Regions from separate parts of the Streptomyces sp. NPDC090442 genome, predicted to be linked through region 1. Evidence: riboswitches for the same ligand, from Rfam matches in the RefSeq annotation. Region 1 holds a riboswitch; the other holds the start of a gene.

The links. A riboswitch is a leader RNA that binds a small molecule or an ion and turns the genes downstream of it on or off. The one in region 1 is predicted to bind magnesium.
Region 2: linked by a shared signal. The riboswitch ahead of mgtE (magnesium transporter) and the one ahead of ACIQU6_RS19905 (NRAMP family divalent metal transporter) in region 1 are both predicted to bind magnesium.

The regions. Positions count from the first base shown of each region.
Region 1 is NZ_JBIVXW010000026.1:106,449-121,766, forward strand. Features, by position in the region: gene ACIQU6_RS19850 (hypothetical protein) at 1-516, opposite strand, end outside; gene ACIQU6_RS19855 (anthrone oxygenase family protein) at 996-1,442, opposite strand; gene ACIQU6_RS19860 (TetR/AcrR family transcriptional regulator) at 1,532-2,110, shown strand; gene ACIQU6_RS19865 (GNAT family N-acetyltransferase) at 2,808-3,269, shown strand; gene ACIQU6_RS19870 (CatB-related O-acetyltransferase) at 3,436-4,086, opposite strand; gene abc-f (ribosomal protection-like ABC-F family protein) at 4,155-5,789, opposite strand; gene ACIQU6_RS19880 (TetR/AcrR family transcriptional regulator) at 5,945-6,637, shown strand; gene ACIQU6_RS19885 (TetR/AcrR family transcriptional regulator) at 6,701-7,282, opposite strand; gene ACIQU6_RS19890 (zinc-binding dehydrogenase) at 7,402-8,322, shown strand; gene ACIQU6_RS19895 (GNAT family N-acetyltransferase) at 8,508-11,306, shown strand; gene ACIQU6_RS19900 (aldehyde dehydrogenase family protein) at 11,480-12,550, shown strand; M-box (ykoK) riboswitch at 12,819-12,992, shown strand; gene ACIQU6_RS19905 (NRAMP family divalent metal transporter) at 13,304-14,956, shown strand; gene ACIQU6_RS19910 (hypothetical protein) at 15,062-15,318, shown strand, end outside.
Region 2 is NZ_JBIVXW010000061.1:7,268-22,585, forward strand. Features, by position in the region: gene ACIQU6_RS32825 (hypothetical protein) at 1-609, shown strand, start outside; gene ACIQU6_RS32830 (hypothetical protein) at 678-1,004, shown strand; gene ACIQU6_RS32835 (hypothetical protein) at 1,903-2,538, shown strand; gene ACIQU6_RS32840 (hypothetical protein) at 2,634-2,852, opposite strand; gene ACIQU6_RS32845 (ISAs1 family transposase) at 2,896-3,555, opposite strand; gene ACIQU6_RS32850 (transposase family protein) at 3,556-3,717, opposite strand; gene mgtE (magnesium transporter) at 4,329-5,705, opposite strand; M-box (ykoK) riboswitch at 6,040-6,208, opposite strand; gene ACIQU6_RS32860 (carbohydrate-binding protein) at 6,658-6,831, shown strand; partial or broken gene ACIQU6_RS32865 (transposase) at 6,898-7,098, opposite strand; gene ACIQU6_RS32870 (DUF2277 family protein) at 7,712-7,942, shown strand; gene ACIQU6_RS32875 (FadR/GntR family transcriptional regulator) at 8,176-8,880, shown strand; gene ACIQU6_RS32880 (alpha/beta hydrolase family esterase) at 9,086-9,967, shown strand; gene ACIQU6_RS32885 (TetR/AcrR family transcriptional regulator) at 10,108-10,719, shown strand; gene ACIQU6_RS32890 (DMT family transporter) at 10,716-11,762, shown strand; gene ACIQU6_RS32895 (endonuclease/exonuclease/phosphatase family protein) at 11,937-12,887, opposite strand; gene ACIQU6_RS32900 (flavin reductase family protein) at 13,295-13,912, opposite strand; gene ACIQU6_RS32905 (BTAD domain-containing putative transcriptional regulator) at 13,902-15,318, opposite strand, start outside.

The sequences.
Region 1 (15,318 bases):
CGTCGCATGCAGCACCCGCCACAGCCACGGACGGCGGCAACCGGCGAACCGTCCACGGAACACACCGGTGGCCGCGATCAGGACGAGCAGATCGGCGGCGAGGGTGCCCAGGCTCACCGCGAGGGCGACGCGACCGGTGAACGGGACCACCGCGTTCTGCGCGGCGGTATGCCGCTCGACGACCTTGACGGCGATATGGGTACCGAGGAAGCCGAGCGCCCCGACGGCGCTCGCCCGATGCACGGACTGCATCGCCACCCGGAGCCGGGGGCTGAGCACCAGCCGGTCGGTGGCCACCAGTCCGCACACCACCACGGCGGTCAGCGAGATCAGGGTGAAGACGCCGGCGAAGTAGTCCAGGAAGGCCATCGTCCGGCCGGCCAGTGCGGCCGTCGCGGCGCCCGCCGAAGACTGGGCGAGCAGGGCGACGCTGGAAATGGGGACACCTTCTTCCGTGCACTCGGACCACGCAGCGGAGACCGCGGCGGGGCCGGATCGAGATCCCCCCATACTCATGTCGAGGAGAACACCGGCGGTATGCCGCAGCCGTCCTGCACGACATCGCACATTGTTAGCGCGTCCCCAGCCGGTGACAACGAACCCCGCTACGACCCGCGACCGTAGTGAGCGCCGACGGCGGCATGGGTTTCTCGGAGGTTCCGCGGGGACCGGCCGCGAGTTGGGCACTACTACCGCGGGTAGGAGCGCCGAGACGGATGTGACTGGTCTCACCCGCACCGGGCTGGCTCCCGGCGCCATGGGCCGCGACGAAAGCCGGCCCAGGCACTGCCTGGCTGGCTGCACGAGCGCGTGCCGAGCCGTGATCAACGAGCGGGTTCCCCCCCTCGCGTTGATCTTCGACCCGGCGGCTCGTCGTGCCGACACCTGCGCAACTGCCCGATGCGGAAGGGGGGTTGGTCGAGGCGTACCTGCCGACCGGCGAGTACGGCCCGCATCCGGATGGTGCGCCGCCGGCGCGGTGCCGGTCCGCGGGGTCAGGTGAGGGCGGCGACCAGCAGGGCGAAGGCGGCGATGATGACGGCGACGCGAGCGTGGTGGAAGCGCTCCCAGCGCTTCATCTGCTGCTTCCAGTCGGCGGGCCGGTTGTCGGGGGTCCAGGTCTTGTTCCGGTTGTTGATCGGGACGAGCAGCAGGACCGACATGATCACGCTGAGGATCAGCAGTGCGGCGGCGGTGACGATGAGGCCGGTGCCGTGGTGGTGCCATCCGGCGACGGCCCAGACCGCGACGAGGACGAGCGAGGTGACGTACCAGACCGGCATCACGGCGCCGAGCAGCCGGCCCCCGTGAGCGCGGCCGAGTTGACCACTGTCCTCCGGGAGGGCGTCCAGGATCCGGTTCACGACGAAGGCGACCGAGAACTCCACCCCCACCATCACGCCGACGACCACGGTGGTGAGGACCTGAAGTGCGTTGAGCATGATGACCCCTCGGGACCTAGCGCTGATAGCTGGCATGTCAACGCTAGTACTGCCGTCGCTTGTATGTCTAGCGGTGCTAGAATCGACTCATGTCGGTACAGGAACGCAAGGAGCGCGAACGGGCGGAGCGCGAGCGCCTCATCGTGGCGACGGCCCGCGAACTCGCCGAGCAGCAGGGCTGGGACGCGGTCACCACCCGCCGGCTCGCCGAGCGCATCGAGTACAGCCAGCCCGTCCTCTACAGCCACTTCCGCGGCAAGCGCGAGATCGTCGGCGCCGTCGCCCTCGAAGGCGCCGCCGAGATGGCCGCAGCGGTGCGGGCCGCGGCCCGCACCGCGGACGGCCCGCGCGCCCGGGTCACCACCCTCGCCCGCGCCTACCTCGACTTCGCCGCACACAACCCGGCGGTCTACGACGCGATGTTCCGACTCGACGGCGGCCTGGCCTTCGCGCAGGAGGACACCCCGGAACCCCTGAAGGACGCCTTCGCCGCCCTGCTGGAGAGCCTCGGGGAGGTCGCCGGGGCGGGCGTCCAACCGGGGCTGTTCACCGAGGTGTTCTGGGCGGCCCTGCACGGGATGGCGACCCTGACCCGGGCGGGACGGCTGCCACCGGAGGAGACCGAGCGGAGGACCGAACTGCTGGTGGACCGGCTCGCCATGCTCTGACGCACCGTCCCGACGGGCACGCAGCCGGGGGCCTCAAGTCCCGCTGCCTGCCCGCGGCATGCCCTCCGCTCACTCACGCCCACGCCGCGCAGCCGTCAGATCCCCCAGGCCGCGTCGGCTGTATGCCTGCTTGCCCGCTTGTCGTGGCCCGACCGTGGCAAGCCGGAGCAGGAGGAATCCGGCGCACTCTCTGGGGAATTCGGGGGGGATGACGCGGAGGGAACCCGTCGCGGCCGCTCGCGGGCTCGCCCGGCACCTCTTCGGCGACGCGCTCACCGTGGCCGTGGGCGGCAGCGTGCTCACCGAACGGCGCACCCCGACCTCCGACTTGGACATGCTCGTGGCGACCGGGCCGCGCCAGAACCCTTACCGCCACTCGTTGACGTGGGAAGGGCGGTCGGTGGAGGTACTGGGCGGCGCAGTCGGCCCTGCTGTCCGGTCGGCACTGGCAGGGCGCCGGGAAATGGCTGCTGCGCGAACTGCGCGACCTGCGCGAACTGCGCGAACTGCGCGACCACGACCCGGCGTTGGCCGATCGCCTGGCCCCCGCCCCGCCACCCCCGCCCGACTTGCCGAGGTCGCCCGGGGCGTGCTCGACGTCGTGGGCGGCCCGTCGCGAGCGGGCTACCGGGTGGCCGATCCACGTGTTCCATGACGTGACGGTGACGAGGCGCGCCATGTCTGCGAGACTGCCCGAGTGATCGTCAGACTCGCGCGCGAGCAGGACCTCCCCGGCCTTCTTGACCTGGCCGCCCAGGTCGAGCACTGGTTCGGCCCGATGGTCGAGGACCCGGGATTCCACCGCGCCGTGGACAGCCACCTACGCCGGTCCACGGCGCTCGTCGCCGTATCGGGGTCGGATGTCGTCGGTGGCCTGTTGTTCGGTGGCAACGCCCCGACCTACCACGTCGATTGGCTCGTCGTCTCGGAGGAGACGCGCGGAGGGGGCGTTGGCCGGGCCTTGGTCGCGGACGCGCTACGTCGGTTCGTCTCGGTACCGGGCCACATTGAGGTGATCACCTTCGGAGCCGACCATCCGGGCGCGACCGCCAGCGGCGCCCGCGTCTTCTACGAGCGCCTCGGCTTCAGTCCGGCCGAGGCCGCCGACCCCGGCCCGGAAGGCGGCTCACGGCAGGTCTATCGCCTGGCCGTCACCTGATACCCCGCACCGATGCTGAGGTTGAGTTCGGCGTCGGCGAACGGGATGGGGGTGGGGGTGGGCGATGCAGGCATGCTGACGGCGGCTCGATTCTGCGCGGGGGCGGGTCGGGGGAGTGGGACGGTGGACCTTGCGTTGATTCTCGCGTCTCGTTCATCTATGCCGCCTATTCCGTCAGTTCGGCCGCCGCGGCCTCCAAGTCGTCGATGCTGCCGGACATGATGGTGCGGACGTGTGCGGTGAGGTGCTGGAGCGGCCAGTCCCACCAGGCGAGGGCCCGGAGGCGCTCGATGTCGGGGTCGCTGTAGCGGCGGCGAATGAGGCGGGCGGGGTTGCCGCCGACGATGCCGTAGTCGGGGACGTCGTCGACGACCACGGCGCCGGAGGCGATGATCGCCCCGTGGCCGATGCGGACGCCCGGCATCACCATGGACCGGTAACCGAACCAGACATCATGGCCCACCACGGTGTCGCCCCGCCCTTCCAGGCCGGAGACGAGGTCGAAGTGCTCGGCCCAGGAGCCGCCCATGATGGGGAAGGGGAACGTGGAGGGGCCGTCCATGCGGTGGTTGGCGCCGTTCATGATGAACCGCACGCCCTCGCCCAGCGCGCAGAACTTTCCGATGACCAACTTCTCCGGCCCGTAGTGGTACAGCACGTTGCGGGTCTCGAAGGCGGTCGGATCGTCGGGGTCGTCGTAGTAGGAGAAGTCACCGACCTCGATCAGCGGTGAGGTGACCAGCGGTTTGAGCAGCACCACGCGCGGCTGGCCGGGCATCGGGTGCAGCACGGTGGGGTCGGCGGGAACAGGCGGCATCAAGGATGGCTTTCTCTCGGAAGGGCGCTGGGGTGTCTGACTGAGGGATGTCTGCGGGGCCGGAGGGCTCAGCGCTCGGTGGTGGACGTCTCGGTCGCCGGTATGTCCAGGCGGTCGCCCCGCCAGCGCCGTCGCAGCCGTCGATCGTGGCTGACGATGACGAGGGCGCCGTCGTACCCGTCCAGTGCGGTTTCCAAGTCCTCGACGAGGGCGGGCGACAGATGGTTGGTGGGTTCGTCGAGCAACAGGGCGTCCGCCGGCTCGCTGAGCAGGCGCGCCAGGGCCAGGCGTTGCAACTGCCCGGTGGACAACCGGCCGACGGGAACGGTGAGTTGCTCGCGGTCGAACAGGCCCAGGGACAGCAGCCGTTCGGCGTGCTCGTCGGTCCCCCCGGCCTCGACTCCGGTGGTCCGGCCGCGGGCGAAGGCGGCCAGCACGGTCTCCTCCGGTCTTCCGGGGCGCGGCTCCTGGGGGAGGTAGCCGATCCTGCCGCGGCAAACGACGCTCCCGCCGTCGGGGGCGACCTCCCCGGCCAGGACGCGGAGCAGGGTGCTCTTGCCCGCGCCGTTCGGCCCCGTGATCAGCAGGCGCTCGCCCGCCTTGACGGTGAGGCTCGTGCGGACGAGCCGGTCCCTGACGGCGAGGTCGGCGGCGTCGAGTACGACGCCCTCCAGGCGGCGGGCCCGTAGTACGGGGGTGAAGCGCAGCGGCTCCGGCGGGGGCGGAACGGGGTCGGCGAGAAGCCGGCGCAACCGTTCCTCGGCGTTGCGCACCCGACTGGCCAGCGACTGCTGCACCCGGCCGCCCGCCCGGTCGTAGGCCATCTTGTTGCCGTCCTTCATCGGGCGGCCGGGGGCCACTTGGCGGGCGGTGGTCGCCGCGGTCTCGCGGAGCCGGTCGACGTCGGCCCGCCACTGGTCGTGTGCCTGCGCCCAACGTTGCCGGGCCGCCGCCTTCTCGGCGAGGTAGCCGGCGTAGCCGTTGCCGTACCGGACGACGCGGCGCCGATCGGCGTCCACCTCCAACAGGCTGGTGGCGACCCGCTCCAGGAAGGCCCGGTCATGGGAGACCGCCACCGTGGTGCCCCGCCGGGTGCGCAGATGGTCTTCCAGCCACTGCAGGGCGGAGTCGTCGAGGTGGTTGGTGGGCTCGTCCAGCAGCAGCACCTCCGGTGCGGCCGCCAGGACGGCCGCCAGCCGCAACCTGACGCGTTCGCCGCCGGACAGGCTGCCCACGGTACGGTCACGGCCCACCAGGCCCAGGCCGAGACCGTGCAGGGCGCGTTCCACGCGGGCGTCGGCGTCGTAACCGCCGCGCAGTTCGAAGACGGTCATCAGCTCGCCGTACTCGGTCAGGACCGCCTCGTCGCCGTCGGCCATCGCGGCCTCCAGGCGGCGCATGCGCTCCTCGACGGCGCGCAGATCGCTCAACGCCCGGTCGATGACCTGCTGGACGGTCGCCTGCGGCACCATCCGTTCGTCCTGGGCGAGATAGCCGACGCCGCCGGTGGCCTGGACGACGACCTCGCCCTGATCGGGCCGTTCACGCCCGGCGAGCAGGCGCAGCAGGGTGGTCTTGCCCGATCCGTTCTCGCCGATGATCCCGGTCCGTTCGCCCGCGGCGAGCGAGCAGGTCACCGAGTCAAGAACGGGCCTGCCGTCGAAGGACTTGCTGACGGCGAGCGCGGTGATCTGGGTAGGCATACAAGGACTCCAAAGCATTCGAGAACGAGGCGGTCATCAAGGGCCGCGTGGCCGGGCGAACGCTTTGAAGGAACATCGATCACTCTCCTAGTGCGACAACTGCTGCTTTAGGATGTTGGCACAGCACCGCCCCCTGAGCAATCGGAAATCCAGTGATGACTCCCACAGGCAAAGAATCACCGCACGAGTCGCCCCAACAACCAACCCCTGGACGGGCGTCGGAACCAGAGGGCGCCCGGACGCCGCCCCGGCGCCGCCCCGGGGGCCGCACCGCCCGTATCCGCAGGCAGGTGCTCGACGCGGTCCTCGCGGAGCTCGGCGAACACGGCTATGACGGTCTCACCACGGACACCGTCGCCGCCCGCGCCGGCGTGCACCGCACAACGGTCTACCGGCGCTGGGGAGACGTCGGCGGCCTGCTCGCCGACGTCCTCGACGCGGCGGGCGACGACGACTGGCAGCCACCGGACACCGGCTCGCTGGAAGGAGACCTGACCGCGCTCAACGAGGAGATCCAGACCGCCCTCACGGCCCAACCGCCGGTCGTGACCGCGCTGATCGCCGCCTCCTTCCGCTCCGAGAAGGCCGCCGAAGCCCAACAGCGGCTCTGGGAGGACCGGTACGCCCGCTGCGAGGTCGTCGTCGCCCGGGCCGTCCAACGCGGCGAACTCCCACCCGACACCGACGCCAGGCAACTCCTCCTCGCCGCCACCGCCCCGCCCTACCACCAACTGCTGCTGCTCCGCCTGGCCCCCGACCCGCAACTCCCCGGCCGCGCGGCCAGAACCGCCGCCCTCGCGGCAGCCGCCGGCGCCTTCATCAAGCCACCGTCAACGGGCGGAGCCTGAGCGGTACTTCGGCGGCTGCGCACCGCTCATGGATCACCCGTCGAGAGGTGGGCAGCTTGTCGTTCAGCCGCGGTCGAGCAGCGCCAACGCCATCTGCTGGAGGGAGCGGGTGAAGCGACGCGGGTCGTCGGCCGGTGTCAGGCGGCGGATCAAGTCGCCGTCGAAGACGGCGAGTAGGGCGTGGGCCAGGAAGTCGGCGTCGAGGTCGGGGCGTTCGCCCGCGAACAGGGCGCTGAGATGGCGGTGCCAGAACTGGTAGCTGGGATCGCCGTACTTGTCCTCGGCGCAGGCCCGTTCGTGCGCGGAGAGCAGGGTGGCGTTGCCCTCGGCGATCGCGCCGAGCTCGTCGAGGAAGGTGAGCAGCCGTTCGCGGGTCGGCGCTCCGGGGCCCAGGGGCGGCGGCCCGTTGGTGACGGCCTCGCGCAGTTCGCGGGACCGCTCTTCCAGCAGCGCCTGCAGTAGGCCGGCACGACTGCCGAAGCGCCGGAACACGGTGCCCTTCCCGACCCCGGCGAGCGCGGCCACGCGGTCAAGTGACACATGGTCCCCGCCGCCTTCGGCCAGGAGCTGCTCGGTCGCACAGAGTACCGCGCGACGGTTGCGGGTCGCATCGGCGCGTTCGGTGCGGGTGCGTTCTCCGGTCATCTGTACCTCGCAGCTGGAGAGAAGAAGCACTAGACGGACTGTCAGTCCGGATATTACCGTGCATCAAACGGACTGACGGTCCGGATGGTGCACGGCTATCGAAGGGCATCTTCATGAGCATGCGCGCACTCGTCGTCGATCCCGACGCTCCCGGGGCGTTACGCCTCGGGTCGGTCGCGGCACCCCAGCCGGAACCACACCAGTTGGTGCTCGACGTCCGACACATCTCCCTCAACCGCGGCGAGGTCGCGTTCGCCGGACGTCGTCCGGCCGGGACCGTCCACGGCTACGACGCCGCCGGAGTCGTCGTGCGGGCCGCGGCAGACGGCAGCGGACCGTCCGCAGGGGCCAGAGTCGCGGCGTTCGGCGCCGGCGCATGGGCCCAGCGGATGGCCGTCGACACCACCGCCGTGGCGGAAGTCCCGGCCCAGGTCGACCTCGCCGACGCGGCGGCGCTGCCGATGGCCGGCATCACCGCACTCCGCGCGCTGCGCTCCCGTGCAATCCTGGGTCGACGGGTACTGATCACCGGCGCGGCGGGCGGCGTCGGCCGTTACGCGGTCCAACTGGCGGCCCTCGGCGGCGCCCATGTCATCGCCTCGGTGGGATCGTCGGCACGCGCTGACGGCCTGGCCGAACTGGGCGCCCACGAGGTGGTGGTCGGCCTGGAGGGCATCGACCGGCCGGTCGACCTCATCCTCGACAACGTCGGCGGCCCCCAACTCGCCGCCGCCTGGGAACTCCTCGCGCCGGGCGGGGGAGTGCAGACCATCGGCTGGGCCTCCGACGAGCCGGCGGAGTTCGCGCCGTACTCGCTGTTCTTCGTCGGACCGGCCAAGACGATCAGCACGTTCGGCGACGTCCATGAGGTCGGGCCAGACCTGGCCACCCTGTTGGGGTTCGTGGCGGACGGCCGGCTCTCCCCGGAGGTCGACCGGCGCGACTCCTGGGAGCGCATCGCCGAGGCCGCGCACACGCTGCTGGACCGGCGCGTTGCGGGCAAGGTGGTCCTCGACGTGGGGGCGGAGGCCGCTTCCTGACCCGTGGCTGCGCGGCCGCGTCGGTGACGAGCTACGGCCGGGCGGGCCGGCGGCAGGCGGACCCCGGCCGACCGGACGGAGTTGGGGTCGGACGGCCCCTGACGCCGCCCGGGCCGGGGCCCGCACGCTGAAGACGTCGCAGTTCGTGGCGACGGAACAGTGGGTCGCGGGGAGGGGAAGGCACCATGACGGACACGGCCACCGCCGTTCGCACCGTGTGTGCGACGGTCTGCGCGCTGCTCGCCGACGGCAGCACGGTCCGACTGCGGCCGGCGGACCCGGCGGACCGCGAGCAAGTGCTGCGCCTCTACGGCGAGATGTCCGCGGACAGCCTGCGCAACCGGTTCTTCATGGTCAGCCGACGCTCCGGCGAACGGGCCGCGGACCGGCTCTGCACCCGCGGCGGCCCCGGACACCGCACCCTCGTCGCCCTGCACGGCGACCGACTGGTCGGCGTCGCCGAGTACGAGACCGGCGATGCGCCGATCTCGGAGGAGAGCGCCCCGGCCGCCGCGGGGGTCGCCCCGACCACCGTCGAGACGGCCCGGACGACCACCACGCTCACCTCGACCACCGCCGAGATCTCCCTGGCCGTCGCCGACGACTTCCACCGCCGGGGCGTGGGGACCCTGCTGCTGGAACACCTCGTGCACACCGCCCGGGAGAACGGCGTCACCGCCTTCACCGCCGACGTGCTCGCCGACAACCACCCCATCCACCGCATCCTGGCCCACCTCGGCCTGCACGTCACCCGGCGGTACGAGGACACCACCGTGCACGGTGTCATCCGCCTCGAACCGGACGAGAAGTACCGCTGTGCCGTGGACCTGCGGGGCCGCACCGCCGGCACCGCGAGCCTGCGTCCGCTGCTGCGGCCCCGTTCGGTCGCCGTCATCGGTGCCGGCACCGAGCCCGGTTCCGCAGGTCGGGCCGTCCTGCACCACCTGCGCGAGGGCCACTTCCGCGGACTCCTCCACCCGGTCAACCCGCACGCCCGCACCGTCCTGCACATCCCGGCGTTCGCGTCCGTCGGTGACCTTCCGCACCCGCCGGACCTCGCCGTCCTGGCGGTGCCGGCCGCGGCCGTCCCGCGGGTCGCCGAACAGTGCGGCCGGGCCGGAGTGAAGGCCCTGGCGGTGGTGACCGCCGGCCTCGACGTCGTCCGCACCGCGGAGTTGACGGCGGCCTGCCGACGGTGGGGCATGCGGATGGCGGGTCCCAACTGCCTGGGCATCGCCAACACCGAACCCGACGTCAGCCTGGACGCGACCGTCGCCGTGGACCGACCGCTGCCCGGCGCGGCCGGCATCGCCGTCCAGTCGGGCGGCGTCGGGACCGTCCTCCTGGACGGACTCTCCCGCCTGGGCATCGGCGTCTCCAGCTTCGTCTCGCTCGGCGACGAGCGGGACGTCAGCGGCAACGACCTCCTCCAGTGGTGGGAGTGCGACGGCCGGACCGAACTGGCCCTGCTGCACCTGGAGTCGTTCGGCAACCCCCGCGCCTTCTCCCGTACCGCACAGCGCGTCACCCGGCGGCTGCCGGTGCTCACCGTCGACGCGGGACGTTCGACGGCCGGCCGCCGGGCCGCCGCCTCCCACATCGCAGCGCCGGCCGTCCCGCCCACGACCCGGCGCGCGCTGTTCCGACAGGCCGGCATCACCGCCACCGACACCCTCGGCGAACTCCTCGACACCGCGGCCCTGTTGCACTCCCAACCCTTACCCAACGGTCCGCGCATCGCCGTGATCTCCAACGCGGCCGGGGTCGACGTACTGGCCGCCGACGCCTGCGCCGACGCCGAACTCGACGTAGCGGAACTGCCGTTGGCCCTCACGGAGGAAATGCTCGGCGACCTGCCGGCGGGCGCCAGCGCCGGAAACCCGATCGACACCATGCCGTCCGTGACCGCGGCGGCGCTGCGCCGATGCCTGGACCGCCTCGCCGCCTCCGGAGCGGTGGACGCCATCCTGGTCGCCCTGGTCCCCACCGCCCTGACCGCCGCGGTGGACACCGACCCGACCACCGCACTCACCTCCGCCGCCGTCATGCCTTCCGGCGGTCGCTGCCCGATCCTCGCCGTCCGCCCCGACCAGCCCGAACGCGTCCGACTGCTGCACGCGGACGACGGGCGGGCCGTCCCCTCGTACGGCGAGGCGCGGTCGGCGGCCCGCGCGCTGCGCCATGCCGTGGCGCGCGCCCGTTGGCTTGCCCGCCCGCCAGGCTGCCTGGTGGAGTCGGCCGACACCGATGCCGTGGGAGCCCGTGCCCTGGTCGCCGAGTTCCTCGCCGAGGCCCCGGCCGGCGGCTGGCTGGACGCCCGCCAGACCGCCCGACTCCTGGACTGCTACGGCATCCCCCGTCTCCCACAGGCATACGTCACCACCGAGGAGGAGGCCGTCGACGCCGCCGCCCGACTGGCCAGTCGCTCCGGCACGGTGGCACTCAAGGCCGAGGGACCCGACCTCGTCCACAGGGCCGAGCGGGGCGGCGTGTTCCTCGACCTCCGCGGCCGGCACGCCGTGCGGACCGCCTTCCGCGCCCTGGCCGCCCGCCTCGGCACGGCCATGACCGGCGCGCTGGTCCGACCGATGGCGGAACGCGGCACCGAACTCCTCGCCGGCGTCGTCCAGGACGAGGTCTTCGGCGCCCTGGTCGTCTTCGGCCCCGGCGGCACCACCGGCGAACCGCTCACCGGCCACGCCGCCCGCCTCGCCCCCCTCACCGACAACGACGTCCACGATCTACTCACCACGCCCCGCTGCGCCCCACTCCTCTTCGGTCACCGCGGCGCCCCACCGGCCGATCTGGCCTCCCTCAAGGACCTGTTGGCCCGCCTCTCCCAGCTGGCCGACGACCTCCCCGAACTGGCCCAGGCCACGTGCACCCCGGTCATCGCCCGCCCCGACGGCAGCACCGTCGTCGACGCGCGCATCCGCCTCCTACCGCGCCGGCCGACCGACCCCTATCTGCGCCGCCTGCCGTGAAGGCCGACGGCGCGTCCCGGAACGCCCGCCGGCAGGACGGAAGTTGGCGCATCGATTGGTGGAACAGGCGTGTATCAGCTGCGCGGGCATCCGGGGGAGTTCGCCGAGTCCGACGGCGCGGACGCGGACCGGGCGGCGGCCGCCGCGGCCGCCGCGGCCGCCGCGCTGCCCGGGTGGCGGGCGCTGGGCCCGATCCGACGGGCCGCCCACCTCACCGCCCTCGCCGCCAACTCGCCGACCGTGAGGACGAGTTCACCGACGCCGTCGTCCGCGAGCAGGGCAAGCTGCGGGCCGAGGCCCGGGGCGAGGTGGCGCGGATCCGCGCGGTACTGGAGTTCACCGCCGGCCGGGCCCGGCTGCTGGGCGGGGTCACCGCACCCGTCGAGGAGGAACGCACCTTCGCCTACACCTTCCGCCGCCCGCTCGGCGTCGTCGGACTGGTCTCGCCCCGGAACCTCCCGCTCGCCATCCCGGTCTGGAAGGTCGCCCCGGCACTGCCCTCCGGCTGCACCGCGGTCCTCAAGCCGTCCCCACTGACCCCGCTGACCGCCGCACTGTTGACCGACGCGGCGCAACGGGCCGGGGTCCCCGACGGCGTGCTCAACCTCGTCCAGGGGGACGCCACAGCCGGCGCCGCGCTGGTCGCACACCCCCAGGTCGCCGGCATCAGCTTCACCGGCTCGCTCGCCGTCGGCACCGCCATCCACACCGCGAGCGCGCGGCGGCATCGGCATCGCCGTGGTGGCCGGCACCCCGCTCGGCGACCGCCTGGCCGTGGAGTCCGTCCTCGACGAGCGCCTGGTCCTGATCGCCGCCCCGACCACCCGCTGACCGGCCGCACCGCCGTGGCGCCGGACGACCCGGCCGCCGCCGGCGCCCGCCTCCTGCTCCGCGAACCGGGTCCACAGACCCGTGCGCTTCAGGAACGCGTGCTGGCCGACCGGGAGTTGGGCGCCGTCCCGCGTGCGGATACCTGGGGCCCGGAGGCGGTCAAACAGTGCGTCGCGGCCGGCGTGGGCCTGGCGCTGATCTCCGAACACGCCGTCGTCCACGAACTGCGCGCCGGCACCCTCACCGCGCTGCCCGTCACCCCGACCCCGCGCCCCCGCCCGATCAGCCTCGTCCACCGCCGCGACCGCCTGCTGTCCCCCGCGGAACGGGCGTTCCTGGACGTGCTCCGCGGCGTGCGGCACTGGCCGGGGGAGCCCGACGACGACCCCGGAGCCCCTGCTCCCGCAACGTGAAGGACTCGGGCAACCCGCTTGACCACGACGTGCTCTCCCGGTCGCCGACTGCGCGTCAACCAGTCTTCCCCCAGGAGTAGTTGAGCTGAGCATCGCCGGCCAGGCAGTCCAGGCACGCGCGCCCGTCCCACCACAACTCCCAGGCATGGCGACTCGTCCGCCCACCTCCGCCAGTCAGACCGCGCGGCGCCGGTCAAGGTTGAGTCAAAGAGTTGCGTATCCATGCAAGTACGGGGGTAGGATTTCAGCCGTTCGAAGAGAAGAAACAGAGGCACCTCGTTCGGTGAGGCGTCTTCGCGGACACAGGCCACTGACCCCACGACGTCGAGAGACGCCCAGGTTCAGGACAGGTCTCCCCGACCTAAGGGGTGACCCCAAGTGGCTTCCCCCGTACGGGGATTACGCCGTGGAGTGCCAAAGCTCTGACGAGTTGGGGTGAGCCGGTCATCGTGGACCGGCCTGCTCTTTGCCGTGTCCGTTTGGCGCCCGCGTGCGCCCCGGCCGGAAGGAGGCGAGAGACACCATGGACGGCCATTGCAGTAGTCCGGGCCACAGTCGGCCCCATATGCGTATGTCTTCTCCGATGTCTTCTTCGACCTCCGGTACGCAGTAACAACCTCCTGCTCGATATAGGCACCCTCCCCCCACGCACCCGTGCGGCCACCTGCCGTGCCGGGGCGCTGTGCTGCGCGTTCGCAGGGGGATCGTTGCCGCGTGCCCCAAACCTCCCCCGTTGGGGGACGGGAGACTTCCATGACCAACCTGACCACCACCACTGCCACGCCATCGACTCCGCCGCAGTCCAGCGCGGTGCTCGACGACGCCCACATCGGTGACATCCGCGGTGCGCTCGGCACCATCAGGGTCGACGACACCGCCCCGCGCCTGGGGCTCTCCGCCAAACTCAAGACGCTGCTCGCGATAGTCGGCCCCGGCCTGATCGTGATGGTCGGCGACAACGACGCCGGCGCCTTCGCCACCTACGGCCAGGCCGGCCAGAACTACGGCACCAGCCTGCTGTGGACCCTGCTCCTGCTCGTTCCCGTCCTCTACGTCAACCAGGAGATGGTGCTGCGACTCGGCGCCGTCACCGGGGTCGGCCACGCGCGCCTGATCCTGGAGCGGTTCGGCAAGTTCTGGGGCGCCTTCTCCGTCATCGACCTGTTCCTGCTCAACGCGCTGACCCTGGTCACGGAGTTCATCGGCATCACCATGGCCGCCGACTACCTGGGCCTGCCCAAGACCGGCTCGGTGATCCTGGCCGCCGCCATCATCATCGCCTCCGCCTTCACCGGCTCCTTCCGCCGCTTCGAGCGGATCGCCGTCGCCCTGTGCATCGGGTCGCTGCTCCTGGTCCCGCTCTACTTCATGCTCCACCCCAAGACCTCGCAGATGGCGCACGACTTCGTCATTCCCACCATCCCCGGCGGCAACGGCGAGCTGGCCACCGTGATGCTGCTGATCATCGGCATCGTCGGCACCACCGTCGCCCCCTGGCAGCTCTTCTTCCAGCAGTCCTACGTCATCGACAAGCGCATCACCCCGCGCTTCATGAAGTACGAGAAGGCCGACCTGTGGATCGGCATCGCCATCGTGATCGTCGGCGCCGCCGCCATGATGGGCCTGGTCGCTACCGCCTTCGCCGGCACCAAGGGCTTCGGCAACTTCACCGACACCGCGGGCCTGATCACCGGCATCGAGGCCAAGGCCGGCAAGGTCGCCGGAGTGCTCTTCGCCATCGCCCTGCTGGACGCGGCGATCATCGGCGCCTTCGCCGTCTCCCTGTCCACCGCCTACGCCATCGGCGACGTGTTCGGGATGAAGCACTCCCTGCACCGCGGCATCAAGGGAGCCAAGGGCTTCTACGCCGTCTACGCCGGCCTGGTCGCCGCGGCCGCCACCATCGTGCTGATCCCCGGCTCCCCCCTCGGCCTGCTCACCCAGGGCGTGCAGACCCTCGCCGGCGTGCTCCTGCCCTCCGCCACGGTCTTCCTGCTGCTGCTCTGCAACGACAAGCAGGTCCTCGGACCGTGGGTCAACGGGCCCAAGACCAACGCCTTCACCGCCGCGGTCGTCGGCATCCTGGTTTCGCTGTCGATCATCCTGACCGCCTCGGTGCTCTTCCCCGACATCAGCGCGGGCACGATCCTCGACATCATGGCCGGCTGCGGCGTCGCCGGGGTACTCGCCGCCGGCTACGCCTTCACCCGCCGGCGCACCGCCACCAAGGAAGACCCCATCGACCGCACCGGCCGCGCATCCTGGCGGATGCCGCCGCTCGCGACGCTGACCCGCCCCACCATGTCCACCGGCCGCAAGCTCGGCATGGGAGCCCTGCGCACCTACCTGCTGATCGCGATGATCCTCGTCGTCATCAAGATCGTCCAGGTCGCCCTCGGCAACTGACCGGCACGCGTCGGCACTTGACCATTCCCCTACCGGGGGTGGCGGCGGACCTCCCCGCCCGCCGCCACCCCCCCCATCACCCCGCACGGAGAAGGGAGGGCAGCCATGCGCCTTCTCCCGCAGCTCACCAAACTCACCGCACCGGCCCGCCGGCGGCACCACGCCACCGACGACCGGCCGACCTCGCCCACCACCAACCACCACTGCCCGCACCTGCGGTTGGCCCTGCACGACGGCACCGAGCGGGACTACCTGCTCGGCGGCCCCAGTACCTGCTCCAGCCCCACCGGCCCATGTGCCACCTACGAACCGCGCGTGCACCTGGCCTACCTCCTCGCCCATCAGGGCCACGACGCCCACTG
Region 2 (15,318 bases), on a different contig from region 1:
GACGAGACATCCATCGCAATCGAGTACCTCGCAGATTTCGCCGGGAACATCCTCGACTACAACGCGAATTTCGTCGGCCTGTTCACCGACCAACGCGTCCCGGTGAACATCCACTACTACATGCTGTTCGACGAGCACGCGCGCAATGACCTGCTTCCCGACTGGGAGCAGACCTGGGGGCCGACAACGGTGACGGCCTTACGCTCCGCCCTCGCCCGCCACCCGCACAACCCGCCGCTCAGAAAATTGAGCAAGCTGGCGCGGGAAGATGCCCGGACCCGGACCCTGCTGGCGACCATCCGCACGGGCGCCGCGGGTGACGGTACGGATGAACGAGAGCTGTGCCACCCGGAGTTGGGCAAGGGCTGGGTCCAAGTGAGTGAGCCACTGCGGACCTCCGGCGCCGAGGTGTCTCGGCACACCTGGACGTTCCGCACACAGGAGCAGCCACCGAAGCCGACTCTCCTGCCCTTGGGAGTTAGGGACTTGGACCCGTCCGGGTTCTTCACGATCGCGGAGCGAAGGGCGTCGCGCTGTGCGCCTGTGATCAGCCTGCCGCTGAACGGCACTGCCAAGCCCGGCCCGCCCGAGCCCACCGGCCAGCGGTGACAACAATCCGCCACGGTCGCGGACCGGTGGCCCTGGCCCAACGCCCCATCGCAGGGAGGACAGGCACCATGGATCACGAAACGTTGACCTTCGTCCACGAACTGTGCGAGCGCTGCGGATTCCTGAGCATGCCGGCTCGCGAGTATACGGACTCGGAATTGGCCAGGCCCCGCCTGTGCCCTGCCGGATGCGGGCAACGACTCGGTGTGGTCGGCATACTCTCCCGGCAGGCGACGCCAGAGGACCGGACCTACATCGCCTTCTACAACGTCCTGGCCGCCACCGATTGGGGTCCGACCGCCGACGACTTAGACCTGCTGCTATGCGCGTCCGACTGGGAGTGGCTACCCACGGACCCCACCAATCCTCATTGTGATGACCCCAATGACACCTGACCAGGATCGGCCACGCCGACAAACACCAGCACGAGGCGAGCGCGATCACCTCGAAGACAGCTTCAGCGACGCCGCGCACGAGATGGTCATGCTCGATCTCAGGCCAGACTTCCACGGTTTCCGAGGCGAGATCGATGGCAAGGTCGTGTGCGTAGTAACACCTCGGGTGCTGCACGACGCGACAGAGCGGCACATCATGACTGAGCTGGTCAAGCGCCAAGGAGGAAACTGCTCAGCGTGCCGCAACTGCCGCATAGGCAGGCAGAGTTAGTGGTTCTCACGGGTGCACGGCAGAACGAGGCAGGCACGCCCCTGGCCACCAAGGAGTTTTCGGGAGAGAGCAGGGCCGTGTCCGACAGGTCGTGTAACCGGGATGCGCAATTCCACCACCGGTCGGTCAGCTTCCTGGGACTATGTCGGCTGAACGCTGATACCAACCCAGGAGGTTCGTGTCGTCTGACGGAGATTCCCACGAGAGACGGGGTGGAGCTGGCGGTCTCCGATCAGTCGCATCTGGCGGCACTGCGGGACTGGTTGAGCGGTCAGCCCGGGGTCGATGTGGCGGTGGTCTCCGGGACACCGGGGCCGGGCGAACTCGGTGAAGTGCAGACGAAGTGGGAATCGAACTGCTCGGATAGTGGTCGTAGTCCTTCCCTGCGGCCCACAGCGTCGGGGTCAGCGAGGGCAGGATGCCCCCGCTGCCGGGTGATTCGGCCGTGAGTTGCGGTGGGATGTTGGCGACGGAGAACTTGATAGCCGCACCCGGCACCCCTCGATCGGTGAAGCGAGCGGTGCCGACGTCATCCATAGTCCACACCAGCGTGTAGGAACCGGGCGCCATCGGGGCGATCGCGGCGTCGAGCGTCACGCTCTCACCCGGCCTGACGTCGCGGGGCCCTTGTTCTACGTCGGCTACGCCCTGCTGATCGGCATCTCCGCCACGGTCACGCTCGCAGCCAACGACCAGGTCCAGGGCCTGATCACCCAGGGCGTCCAGGCACTGGCGGGAGTCCTGCTCCCTTCGGCAACCGTCTTCCTCGTCCTGCTGTGCAACGACCGGTCGGTGCTGGGCCCATGGGTGAACACCACCAAGCAGAACATCGTCGCGGGCGTGATCGTCTGGACGCTGGTGCTTCTCTCACTGGCACTGACCGCGGCCACCTTCTTCCCGAACCTGACCACAACGCAGTTGGAGGCCGGTTTCGCGCTCGGCGCGGCCGTCGGCGGTCTCGGCGGGACCCTCGTTGCCCTGCGGTCGCGGCATGCGGCTAAAGTCGCCGCCGCGGAAGTAGCCGCCTGGCTGCACGCCATGGACGAGGACGATCCAGCCGTACCCGAACCCCTGAGCAAGGCAGAACGCAAGGCGTTGCTGGAGGCCGACCGCATGGCGTGGCGCACCCCCGCACTGTCCGCCCTGGAGAAACCGAAGTTCTCCCCCCTGCGCCGGGCCGGACTGCTCACGCTGCGCGGCTACCTGGTCATTGCAGTCGGTTTGGTCGTCGTCAAAATTGTTCAGCTGGCCGCAGGGCACTGACGGTCAGCCTGTCGCCGCCACTTCGTGGGGCGGTCCGGCACGAATCCCTGTTGTCCCGTCCCACGCCATCTTGTCGCTGTCCCAGGTGCCGCTGGTTACGGGGCGATGCCGAGGAGGTTGAGGGGGCGGGTGAACGGTTCGTAGGACATCTTGCGGAGGCCGGCTGCGATGTTGGTGTGGCCGTTCTTGCGGAGCTTGTTGATCGCGAGGTTGCGCAGGGTGGCCATGTTCTCCGGGCCGTAGCCGGTGCTGACTTGGGAGCGGTCCTCGTCGAAGGTGACATCTCGGATGAAGCGCAGCCGGTTCTCGATCACCCACTGTGATCCACGAGCGGGCGATCTTCTCTGGTGACGCCTGTCAGCTGGTGAGATCAGTGATCACGTAGACGGTTTCGCGAGTCCGCTTCCCGGTCTTCAGGCTGGTGCGATGCCGGGTGATCCTCGCGACCTGCGCTGCGTGCGGGAAGTCCAGGTCATCGACGGTGAGCACCTGAATTACCCGGGTTTCCTTGCGGCCGTGGCCCTGGCTGCGGTCGTAGAACTTCGCGGTCGCCCGCTCCCAGGGCAGGGTGCAAAGCCGCTCGTGCAACGCTGGCCGGTTCTTCTTCACCGTGAACGCGTAGTGCGCCTTCTTCACCTCGACGAGAAAGACAGCATGGTCACGCTGTGTGTGCAAGGCGTCGGCGGCCGCCACGGTCCCGACCAGGTCGAAGGGATCCAACAGGGCCGCGAAGCAGGTGATTTCATTCGTCTTGCCCGGCACCCGCAGTTGGGCGACGGTCTGCCCGTCGCTGGTCATCGCGGTGAGCAGATGCGCGGCCGGGCTCTGACCATGGCGGGAACCGCGGGCGCTCTTGCCGTCCGCGGCCACCGACTCCGCCCCGACCGGAACCTCGCCGCTCAGGTCCGCCAGGCCTCCCGAGCAGACGGTGCAGACGATCCGCCGGATCGTCGATCTACTCGGCGCGATCCGTACGTTCAGCGACATCAGCAGGCGTGCACCGAGCCGGGCCAACATCTACTGCGGGGCACTGCGGGCCCACTGCCCGATCGCCGCGTACGACCGCGCGCCCGCCACCACGGCGGACGCAGCGATCAGCAGCACCGCCGCGAACGGGTGACGTACGCCCCGGCGATGGCGCGGGGCCGGGAGCCTGACCAGCCGCTCCGCCAACGGCACCTCCGAACACCCCGCCAGCGATGGACTTCACGAGACAGACGCGCCGACGTCGCGAGCCAGGCGGTGTACGCAGCCGTGCTCGCGGAACCGGCGCAGGGCCGGCACCGCCTGCGGGAACGGCCCCGGTGCCCGAGATCGCTTCGGCGAACCGGTCCGGCGGCCGACGGCCGGGAGGCGCTCCCTCACGTGGCACGGACGTCGAGCGTGGCGCCACAGGCGGCCAACGCGAGCCCTGGTTCAGCGCACGATCTTGTGAGAGAGACCAGCCCTCTCAGAGACTTCGTCCTTTGTGGGCCCGGTAGGAGAACCGGGGAGCGCCCACGGCATCCAGCACGGCCGGCCCGACCTCGACGGTCGGCTCTTGGGACGAGCCGCTTCCCGAATCCACCGCGACGACCCCATGCTGACCTCACCGCCCACAGTTGCGAAGTCCGCGGCGCCATCGGAGCCGAACTCGACGACCGTCCACGCAAAACGCTTGGCCGGGAAACCCCTGCCAAGCGTCAAGCTAAGCTACCGGAACTGGCCGGCTGATCAGATATATGGCAACGACCCATGAATTCTCCTCTCTTGACCGATGGGCCTTGCGTGTCCGCGTCTCACGGCTCCGCTCAGGCGAGGAGATGGCCGAGGAACATGTAGGCGAAGCCGAAGTAGACGAACACACCGATCAGGTCCATGACCGAGGTGATCAGCGGTGCGCTGAGCGTCGCGGGGTCCGTGCCGATGCGACGTGCGACGAAAGGAAGAAGGCTGCCGATCAGGGCGCCCAGCACAGTGCACGTGAACATGCTCAGGCCGACGGTGGTGAGAACTCCGATGCTGAGGCCGCCCTTGGCGAAGTAGGCGAGGACGACCTCCAATACGGCGATGACCACTCCGAGCCCCAGGGCAACACCAATTTCTCTTCGCACGACGAGCCAGATGTCCCGCCACCGCACACGAAGTTGACCCAGCGCCATGGAACGGAGAACGAGAGTGGCGGTCTGGCTTCCGGTGTTGCCGCCCATATCAACGATGGGGGCGATGAAGGCGGCCAGGATGATGACCTCTTCGAGCATTTCCTCCTGAGCCGCGACGAAGGTGCTGGTGACCAGGCCGAACACGGTGAGGATGGCAAGCCAGAACACACGGACGCCGAAGATCCGGCGCAGTGGCGACGCGCACAGATCGAGGTCGGGCCCGCCCGGGGCGGAGGTGCCGCCGTAACGGGCGAGTTGGGCGGCGTCCTGCTCGTGGTCGATGTCCATGGCATCGTCCACGGTGACAATGCCGATCATGCGGTGGTCCCGGTTGATCACGGGAACAGCCAGCAGATCGTAGCGACGGACGGACTCGACGACCTTCTCGTCAGGGTCGTCGGCGCGCACGGTGACGGGGCCGCGGTGTATCAGCTCGTCGACCGAGGCGTTGTCGGCGGCCAGGACCAGGTCACGCAGGGAGACGGAGCCACGCAGACGGCCCGCGTCGTCGAGGACGTAGACCGCGTAGATCGTCTCCTTGTCCGGCGCGGTGGTACGGATCGTGCGCAGGGCCTCGGCCACGGTCATGCCCGCGGCGACGGTGGCGTACTGCGAGGTGGCGGCCGCGCCTGCGGTGCCCTCCGGGTAGCACGCGAGGCGCAGTATGTCATCGCGCTCGGCCTGGGCCAGGGACCGCAGCAACCGGCGCTGGCGTTCCGGGCTGAGTCGGTTATACAGGTCGGCCCGCTCGTCGGAGGGCAGCGCGGAAACCAGTGACACCACCGCGGTCTCGGGCATCGCGGCCAGGACGGCGTCCTGCTGCGCGTCCGGAAGCTCGACGAACAGACGAGCCTGGTCCTTGGCCGGAGCCGGCGTCAGGACGGCGGCCAGCCGCTGCGGTGAGCTGTCGCAGAGGACGTCGGCGATGTCGGCCGGCGGCGCACTGCGCATCAGCCTTGTGAACGCGTCGCCGTCCGGCCGGTCCAACAGGGCACGGGCGTAGAAGAATATGTCCTTACGATTCATGGGAAAACCTCTTCGGAGTTATCCGCAGGGCGCGCCGAGCGAAAATTGGGCATGCTCGGTGAACACCCGTAGGTGAGCGTCCTATTTGTGGCAGCGCAAGCGCCGGGAAGTATTCAGTCGGACCCCGGACAGCCCGGAAGGACCGCGGAGAACGGGTGTGACCGAGCAGTGATCAGCAGCCAGCGGAAGGTGACGACGTACTGACGCATGACGAATCACCGCTCCGAGAACCGGCGGAGTCTTTTCGCATCGTCGTCACCTCCTGCTGCTCAAGGCGCACGGGGGCGCCGTGGGAACACGCACAGAGGCAAGGAGAAGGCGCTCACAAAGAGCCCCGGCACCTCTCTCGACAGAGCTTTAGCACTGCACGGCGTGCCCGCCTCGCGGGAGCCACTTGGGCTCAACCCTTAGTCCGGGAAGAGCTGTCCTGAACCGGGGCGTCTTTCGACGTTTAGGGTCAGTGGCCTATGTCCGTGCAGACGCCTCACCTAACGAGGTGCATGCGTCAGAGACCCTACAAACCCTGCCGGGAAAAGGTCAACCCTGAGTCAAGATCTGCTGGGAATTCTCAAAATGATGATCTTCGAGGTGACGGGATTGCTCAGGGGTTGTTGATCCGAGGGCTCCGGGCCGGCTCCATCGAAGCCATGGGGTGCCGGTTCTCGACATCGGTAAGGAGCTTTCGGTGGCGATCGAACCGCTCTCCCGAAAGTGATGGCCGCCACGGCATCGCGGACGGAAACGGCATCCGAACCGGCCGGTGTTCCGGGGCATCCTGTCGTAGCGGTGAAGCCGACGCTGCGCACCATGTGGCGCACCCGAGGACGGATCACAAGGTACGGGTTGTACGGGGACGCGACCTTCTCTTGTCCAGAGGAGTAGCTTGTCGACGTAACGCCATGCAAGGATCTTCGGCGGTCGGCGGGATGTCGGGCTCGTGAGGGGCGATCTCATGGCGGAAGTCGCGAAGTCGGCGCCTTTATGGGGCGTTGGCCGCTCGTACTCCAAGGGGGACGTAGTGGTCTACCAAGGGAAGCAATACGTCTGCGTTGACGCGCACAGGTCAGTCGCTCATTGGATACCCGGGACCGTTCCCACGCTCTGGGCTGAGGGCGCTCGCCAATAGCCCATCGCCCCCCGGTGCAGTGGTCGACGTTGCGTGCAGCGGAGTACGTCCGGCTCAACTCCGGCACTAGGAGTTGTCTTCAAATGTCACGCCCACATCAGGAGTTGAGGCGAGGGTGACGGCTGCTTGGAAGGACTCGGCGGTTTTGTCGTAGCGGGTGGCGATGCCGCGCCATTGCTTCAAGCGGTTGAAGCAGCGTTCGACGATGTTGCGCTGTTTGTAGAGTTGCTTGTCGAAGGTGGGTGGGCGTCCGCCGTGGCTGCCCCGCCGAAGAAGCGCCCGGCCCGGTCCGCATACACGGACAAGACCACGGGACCGCCGCACCGCACCACCCCTGCCGCCGGATGCCACGCGCACTCGGCGGTGCGGCAGCCGCACCAGGCCGCACTGCGCGGCCCACCGTCCTTGCGCAGGTGGGCCAGGTGCATGTTGACGTGCGCGACCGCGGCCCTGCGCCCCTCAACAGCACTGGCACAGCGCACGTCCGCGCAGGCCGAGCGAGAACACGTGAGGCGCACCACGCCGGCGGAGGGACGGCCATCGGGATCCAACCGCACCATCCACACACGCGCCGCGACGCGCTCCTGCCGCGTGCCGGCCCCCACCGTCATGTCCGCTCCCAGCGTTACGTGATCCGTCGTCCCAGGCAGCTCTCATCATCGGGGATACCCACCCAATCGCCGACGACCGCCATGCAGCGACGGGCCAGTTGGGCTCAAGCGTTCCAGTCGGCTCGACCAGACGGGAAACTGGGAAACGATTGGGAAAACGATCACGCAAACCTCTGCGACGTACTACATGAAGACGCAGTGAACTACCCGAACATGCATGCTGCGACGCAGGTCAGATGATGGTCACCGCTCCAACCTGCTATACGGCGTTGATCCGCAGTATCCGGACCCTCCGCCCGCCCGTTACGCCGGAAGCCAGCGACGAGGACATCCGCGCCGCGGCCTTGCAGTACGTCCGCAAGGTCTCCGGATTCCGCGCACCGGCGGCCCACAACCGTGAGGTGTTCGACCACGCCGTCGACGCCGTCGCGGCAGCCACCCAGGAGCTCCTCAACGGCCTCCAGGTCCGCGGCACCTCCTCGTCGACCCGTCGGCCCTAGGGTCGGCCCGGCACGTCATGCGGGCCGGCGCGTCGCCTTCGCCGCGTGCCCCGCTCGCCTCAACAGCGCGCCGCAGGCCGGGGCATGGCGCGAGGACGCGTCAGGAGCCGCGGCCGGCCCACCCCACCGGGTAGCCGTCCCCTGGCCTCGACTCCTCTTGCCCGAAGTCCGTCCCCGCCGCTGCCGCAATTGATATGGTCAATTGGTCAATTGCGTTGGCGGGAGGGCGAGTTATGCCATCCGGCACGGCGGACAGCAAGGCCCAGACGCAGTCGCCGCCAGGCGGCCTCTCCGAGCGTCTGGCCGCCGGCTTGCTCGACCTGATCGCGGAGCGGGGGCTCGTGCCTGGTGACAGCCTGCCGACCGTGCGGGCCCTGGCCGACCAGTTCGGCGTGACCCCACCGACCCTCCGAGAAGCCCTCCGCAGGCTCCAGGCGACCGACGCCGTCCAACTCCGGCACGGCTCCGGCACCTTCGTCGGCCCCGGCGTGCGCCGGACACTGATGCTCAATCCGAACTCCATGCCCCTCCACGACGAGCAGATCCTCCACCTGGTCGAGGCACGGCTCTCGATCGAACCAGGCATCGCCGCGCTCGCCGCCCAGCACCGCACCGACGACCAGTTGGCGCGACTGGAGATCGCCGTGGAGATCGCCACACGGTCACGCGTGCCCCGGACCGGCCCGCGCAACTTCCATCGCGAACTGGCCGGTTGCTCCGGCAATCCCATGCTGTTCGAAGTCGTCGACTCGCTGCTCGCGGCACGAAACCGAGAACAGCGGTCCCTGCGGCGGCTCATCCAGGACCGGCCCCGCGACCGCGACCAACACCGGGCGATCTTCGAGGCGGTGCGGGACCGGAATCCCACCACCGCCGAAGAACTCACCAGACAGCACCTGCGCGAACTGCGCGACAACACCGCGGCGCTCCCGCGTTGAGCGCGACGCGACAAGAGCCATCCCATCGAGCGCGATCCGAGAGAGACGAGCACTCATGCGACATCGCTTGCGACAGGGCACGCGTCGGCACCCGCACCGTCGATCGGCGAACTGTCTGGCCGTCGGGCTCGCCGCCGCGCTGGCGACAGGTCCACTGACGGCGTGTTCAACCGCTCACACCACAGTCGCTGCGACCACCACAACCATGGCCACGACCGCGGGCCGCTCCGCCTCGGCCGGGCCGACCAACGGCGGGTCGGCATGTACGAGCGCCCCGAACTCCTCCACCACGCGCACCATGAACGTCGGCGGGCAGACCCGTACGTTCATCGAGCACGTGCCGGCCAACTCCTCGCCCCGGACGAAGAAGCCCGCGATCATCGCCTTCCACGGGCGCGGCGAGACCGACAGCCGCTTCGCGGCGTATTCGCAGCTCGACGACGCCGACGCCATCGTGCTCTACGCCCAGGGCCTCAACGGCAAGGGGGGAAAGCCGTCTTGGGAGGCCAGTCCCTACATCGGTGCCTGGGCGCACGACTACGAGTTCGCCACTGCCTTGGTGCGTTGGCTGGCGAAGTCACCGTGCGTCGACACCACCCGTATCGGCATGACGGGCAAGTCGGACGGTGCCGGGTTCGCCGCGTCGGCGGCATGCCGCATCAGTGGAGTCGCGGCGGTCGCGACCATCTCCGCGGCGTTCTACCAGGACTACAACCACTGCACCGCCGGCGGGCGCCCCCTCCCGTCCCTCAACATGCACGGCACCGCGGACCCGGTCATCCCCTACGACGGAAAACCGGCCCGCAGACTGTTCTCCACCGATGACTGGATCCAACTGTGGCGCGAGCGCGACCACTGCACGGGACCGGCCACCGATCGGAAGCTCGCGCCCGATGTCGTCCAGACCACGTGGTCGAGCTGCGCCAGCGGGAACACCGTCGTCAACTACCGCATCATCGACGGCGGACACACCTGGCCGGGCGCCACCAAGCCCAGCGGTCCCGGCGGCACGACCCACTCGATCAACGCCGCGCGGACCATGATGGCCTTCTTCACCGCTCACCCCCTCCCGCGTACCCGTCCATGACCAGGCAGGCGTGCCCGCGACGAGGCGGCGGCCCGGCATCCTTGCCGGTCACCGGCCGCGCCGGCGGGAGCCGTCGCACTGGCAGCACCTCGGCGCTATATTAGGTAGACCTGTCTACCTAATATAGAAGGTGAGGCTCGATGAGCGAAGCGGGCACCGCGGCCACACAACCGTCCGGCAGGCGGCGCGGAGCCGCGCGCGAGCGGCTGCTCGCCGCCGCGGCACGCCGCTTCTACGCCGACGGTGTGGCCGCCACAGGCATCGACACCATCACCGCCGAGGCCGGCGTGGCGAAGATGAGCCTCTACAACAACTTCTCCTCCAAGGCCGACCTGGTGCGGGCCTACCTCGACGAGCGGCACGAGGAATGGTTGGGCCTCTACCGTCGGCGCCTGGAAGAGGCCAAGGACCCCCGCGGTGGTGTCCTGGCCGTCTTCGACGCGTACGCCGACCACGCCGCCTTCGCCTACGAGCACGGCTTCCGCGGGTGCGGCCTGCTCAACGCGGCGGCCGAACTGCCGGCCGGCGACGAGGGACGAACCCTCGTCCGCCGGCACAAGGAGGATGTCGAGTCCCTGCTCGCCAGTCACGTCGAAGAGCTGCTGCCTGGCCGGCGGGCGGAGGCCCGCAAGGTGGCGGAGCACCTGGCGTTCCTGTTGGAAGGCGCGATGGCCCGGGCCGGACTGGAAGGCGCGGGCACCCGCCTGGAACATGCCCGGACCATGGCGGCCGACCTGCTGGACCGACTGTGAGACGGCCCGCCGGAGACTCCACCGGCTCGGTGGGCACGGGATCGGTGTGCGTACTCCTGGCGTCCGTGTTGTGGGGCACCACAGGCACCGCCGCAACCTTGGCCCCGGGCGTGGGACCGCTCGCGATCGGGGCCGTCGCCATGGGGCTGGGCGGCCTGCTCCAAGCCCTCGTGGCCGCCCCGCGCATCGCCCGGGAAGCGCCCGGGCTCCGGGCCCAACGCGGTGTGGTGCTGCTCGGCGCACTGGCGGTCGGCGCCTACCCCCTCGCGTTCTACACCTCCATGCACCTGGCCGGGGTCGCCGCCGGGACCGTGGTGTCGATCGGCTCGGCCCCGCTCGCCTCCGCCGTGATCGAACGCGTCGTGGACGGGCGCCGCCTGACGCGCCGTTGGATGACGGGCGCCGCCCTGGGGCTGACCGGGACGGTGCTGCTGTGCGCGGCCGAAGCCGCCGACCCGCACTCCGTACCCGGCGCCCACTCCACAGCGGCGACCGCACTCGGCATCGGACTCGGCCTGATCGCCGGCTCCACCTACGCCCTCTACTCCTGGGCCGCCCACCGCCTGATCAGCCGCGGCGTCACCTCCGGCGCGTCCATGGGTGCCGTCTTCGGACTGGGCGGAGTCCTGCTCCTGCCCGTACTCCTGGCCACCGGCGCCCCGCTCCTCGGCTCCTGGGCGAACACCGCCGTCGGCGCGTACCTGGCCCTGGTGCCGATGTTCATCGGCTACGTCCTGTTCGGCTGGGGCCTGGCACACATCCCGGCCAGCACCGCAACCACCCTCTCCCTGCTCGAACCCGCCGTCGCGGCCGTCCTCGCCGTCCTGGTCGTCGGCGAACACCTGCCCCCGTTGGGCTGGGCCGGCATCGCCCTGGTCGTCGGCTGCCTCGCCGTACTCACCACACCGACGCCGGCGCCGAGACCGAGACTGAGCCCGAGACCGATGCCGGCCCGCGCCAGTTCGGCAGCCAGGCAAGGGGCGGCGCCGGACTCCGGTGCCGCCTCCGATGCCGGAGCGCAACTCGACCGCACTCCGAGCTGACCGTTCACGCCCCATGTTCGGTGAGACACGCGCCTGTTGCAGCGCTTCCGGCCCTCGTACCGGATTGCCAGCCGGCCAACCCACCAGGCAGTTCTGCAGCCGGGGCACACTCGCTGCCGCCGCGGTCACGGGATGTCGAGCAAGAACTCCCGCGCCTGGCCGCACCGGTGCGCCTCACCACTCGACCACCGCCTGGACCGGCAGGTGATCGCTGGGGAACTGCCCTCTCATGGCATACGTGTTGATCGCCGCGCGCCGCGTGCGCACTGCCGGCGAGGTGAGGATCCAGTCGACCCGATCTCCGCCCGGCACCAGCGGGTGGTATCCGTGGAAGGTTCCGTACTGGGCGCTCCGTTCGCCTGCCGCGTCCCAGCTGTCGACGAGTCGCCCGCCCCCGAGCATGGCCTCGTACACGGGATTCTTGTGCGCCGCGACATTGAAGTCTCCGGTCACGATCCGCGGCAGCGCGGGATTCAGCTTGCCCATGCGGTCATTGATCAGCGCTGCCGAGCGCTCCCGCGAATACTGCACGGCGTGATCGAGGTGGGTGTTCAGTGCGTAGAACTCTCCGGAGCCCCACGCGCTCCCTCCGCCTTCCCCTCCCCCACTCCGCACGGATTCGGCACTCGCCCCGCCCCGGACTTCGCGTCTCCCCAGATCCCGGAACCGCACCCAAGTCGCCATCCGGATCACGGTGTTGCCCCAGGTCTTCGACCCGATCAGGTACGGCGTGTCGGAAAGCCAGAAATGGTCGTACTCGACGGGGGCGAGGCGTCGGACGTCGTAGAAGATCGCCGCGAATTCGTCCCGACTTCCGCCGGCCCGCCCGGTTCCGATCCAGGCGTAGTGCGGCCCGAGGTCGGTCGCGATGTCCTGCAACTGCCCGTAGAGCCCTTCCTGCGTGCCGAGCAGGTGCGGCGCCTCCTGACGGAGCAGTTGTCGCATCGCGGGCCTGCGCTCGCCCCAGGAATTCGGGCGAGTGTCCGATGCGTACCGCAGGTTGAACGTCATCACCCGGAGCGGGCGCCGGCCGTCGTCGGGCTCGGCGGTGGCGTATTCGTCCGCGGCGGCCGCGGGGGCCGTCGCCGCGGCGGCCACCGCTCCGACGACCGCGGTGGTGGCCACCCCGCGCAGTACGCGGCGTCGACTCAATGCCTTTCCGAAAGGCTGCCCGAATTCCCGTTCGCCGTCTTCCCCGGAGCCTGTCGAGCGCTCCGCGGAATCGGAATCCGCGCGGGCGAGGGAGACCGCGTCGCCCCGAAGTGCATCATTCGTCGGTGACGGGAGAAGACCGGGAGACGTTCCCCGGCCGCATACCGTCATTCCAGCACCGAAACCGTCCACACGTCACTCCCGACACCGACTGCGAGCTCTCGACATTCGACACCCGTCAACTGTCGATCAACCGCCGTCGTTTTTCTCCGCGTTGGGAAACCGTCACGGACCAGGCTCCCGTAACTTGTCGAGCTCCGGAAGCCCCCTCAAATGAACTGGCGCCAAACCCTCACTCGCTCGCCCGCGCTCAGCACCGGCTAACGGTCGGCCGCAGGGCCCCGCCAGTCCTCATGCCGAATGCGGGCGAGGTCGCGCACGCCGCTGACCGTCCCCCATTCGTTCTTGCCCAGTCGCGACAGCGGGCGCAGCCTGCTGATTTCCGGGTGTCCGTCGACCAGGACGTCGTCCGAGACGACGGCGTGCAGGACGCGCCCGAACACCACGGTTCCGTCGCCGATCCGGAGAGTGCTGTGCAGTTCGCATTCCAGTGCCACCGGCGAGGCCGCGACCCGCGGCGGCTTCACCCGCAGGCTCGGCTCGGCAGCGATCGCCGCCGCCTCGAACTCGCTCACGCCATGCGGGAAGTCGGTAGCCGTGTCATTGATCTGCGTGAACAGTTCCTCCGGCGTGAAGTTGACCACGAACTCGCCGGTGGCCTCGATGTTGCGCAGGGTGTCCTTGCGTCCGACGGAGCTGAACTGCACCACGGGCGGCGCCACGCTGGCGATGCTGAAGAAGGAGTGCGGTGCCAGATTGGCCGTCCCGTCCTCGGAGACGGTGGACACCCAGGCGATCGGCCGCGGCACGACCGTGGCGGTCAGCAGCTTGTAGAAGTCGTTGCGGGGCATGTGTGCAGGATCGAAGTCAACGCGCATGGTGATCAGTATCCACCCGCGGAGCGGCCTCCTCCGCGAAGGATCCGAGTACGTCAACCGCCCGACGGGTCCGGGGGCATGGCCGTCGCAGTCGCGCCGGATCGGTGCGGGTCAGGGCCGCTGGTGGGTCCAGTTGCCAGCCGGTCTCGTATGCCTCGGTGAAGCGGGTGTCGCCGAGTGTGAGCCGGCTGCGGGCGCTCAGCGTGCGGACCTGCGGGTCGGTGCGGTCATGGGCGCCCCGCAGGCGGGCCGCCGCGCCGAGCAGGGCGGCAACGTCCCGGTACCACCCGTAGAACGCGGCGAGTTCCGCCACGGTGACCACCACGGTCGCGGCGAACGGCAGGTCCCCGCTGTCGACCGCCGCCGCGTACGCCCGGTCCAGCGCCTCCTCGGCGCCCGGCCCGTCGCCGAGTGCGAGACAGAGCGCACCGCGGGCCGTGGCGACCAGCGCCTGCCCGTGGGGGCGGACGGTCAGGAGTTGCTCGGAGAGCCCGGTTTCGGCGGATTCGACCAGCTCGCGTGCCCGGCCGAGGTCACCGATCCGCACCCGCAGACCGGCTTCCCGAGCGTCGAGCACGATCGCCAGCTCGGGTGACGCCGAGCGCAGCACGCGTTCGCGGGCCGCGGCGAACATCGTGCTCGCCCGTGCGGTCTGGTCGAGCCGCTCGTAGACATCGATGCGGCGCCAGTCGATGAAGATCTCGTCGTCGAGTCCGAGTGACCCGAACTCGCGGGCCAACCGCTTGGCCTCGGTCAAGTCGGCCAGCGCGCCGTCGAGATCGCCGTCGTACTGCCGCAGCAGGGCGCGCAGCGGCAGTGCCTTGGCCAGGGCCCAGCGGTCGCCGGCTTGGTGGAAGGAGTCCAGGGCGGCGAGCACGTCGCTCCGTACCTGGTCGAGCTGGCCCTCGTTCTCGGCGTGGTAGGCCCGGAACATGCGGGCCAGCCCGGCCAGCCAGACGTCCGGCCCGTCGACCAGCCGCCGGAAGGTCGTTGGGGACGCGTGGTCGTTGTCCAGGGAGGCCAGCCTGATCGTGAGCAGTGCGCCGTCGAAGCCCGGCAACTCCGGTTGGTTCCGCAGGCGGTCGGTGAGCACCCGCAGTTCCTCGCGCCGCTCCCTGGCCGCGTCGATGACCAGTGCGCCCGGGGTGGCGAGGAAGTTGAGCAGCAGCAACCCCTCGGCGATGTCGCGCCGCACGCCTGGCCGCGCGGCCGGCAGGGCGATCGCCCTGCCGAGCCAGTAGGCCGCGTCGACGTTCCGGCCGAGCATGTGCCAGCACCAGATCAGGTTCACCGCGAGGCCGAGCGCGCCGTCGGCGTCGCCGGTGTCGTTGAGGTGGCGCAGCGCGGCGAGCACGTTGTCGTACTCGGCGCGCAGTGCGCGGAGGGCGTCGAGCTGTTCCGGGCCG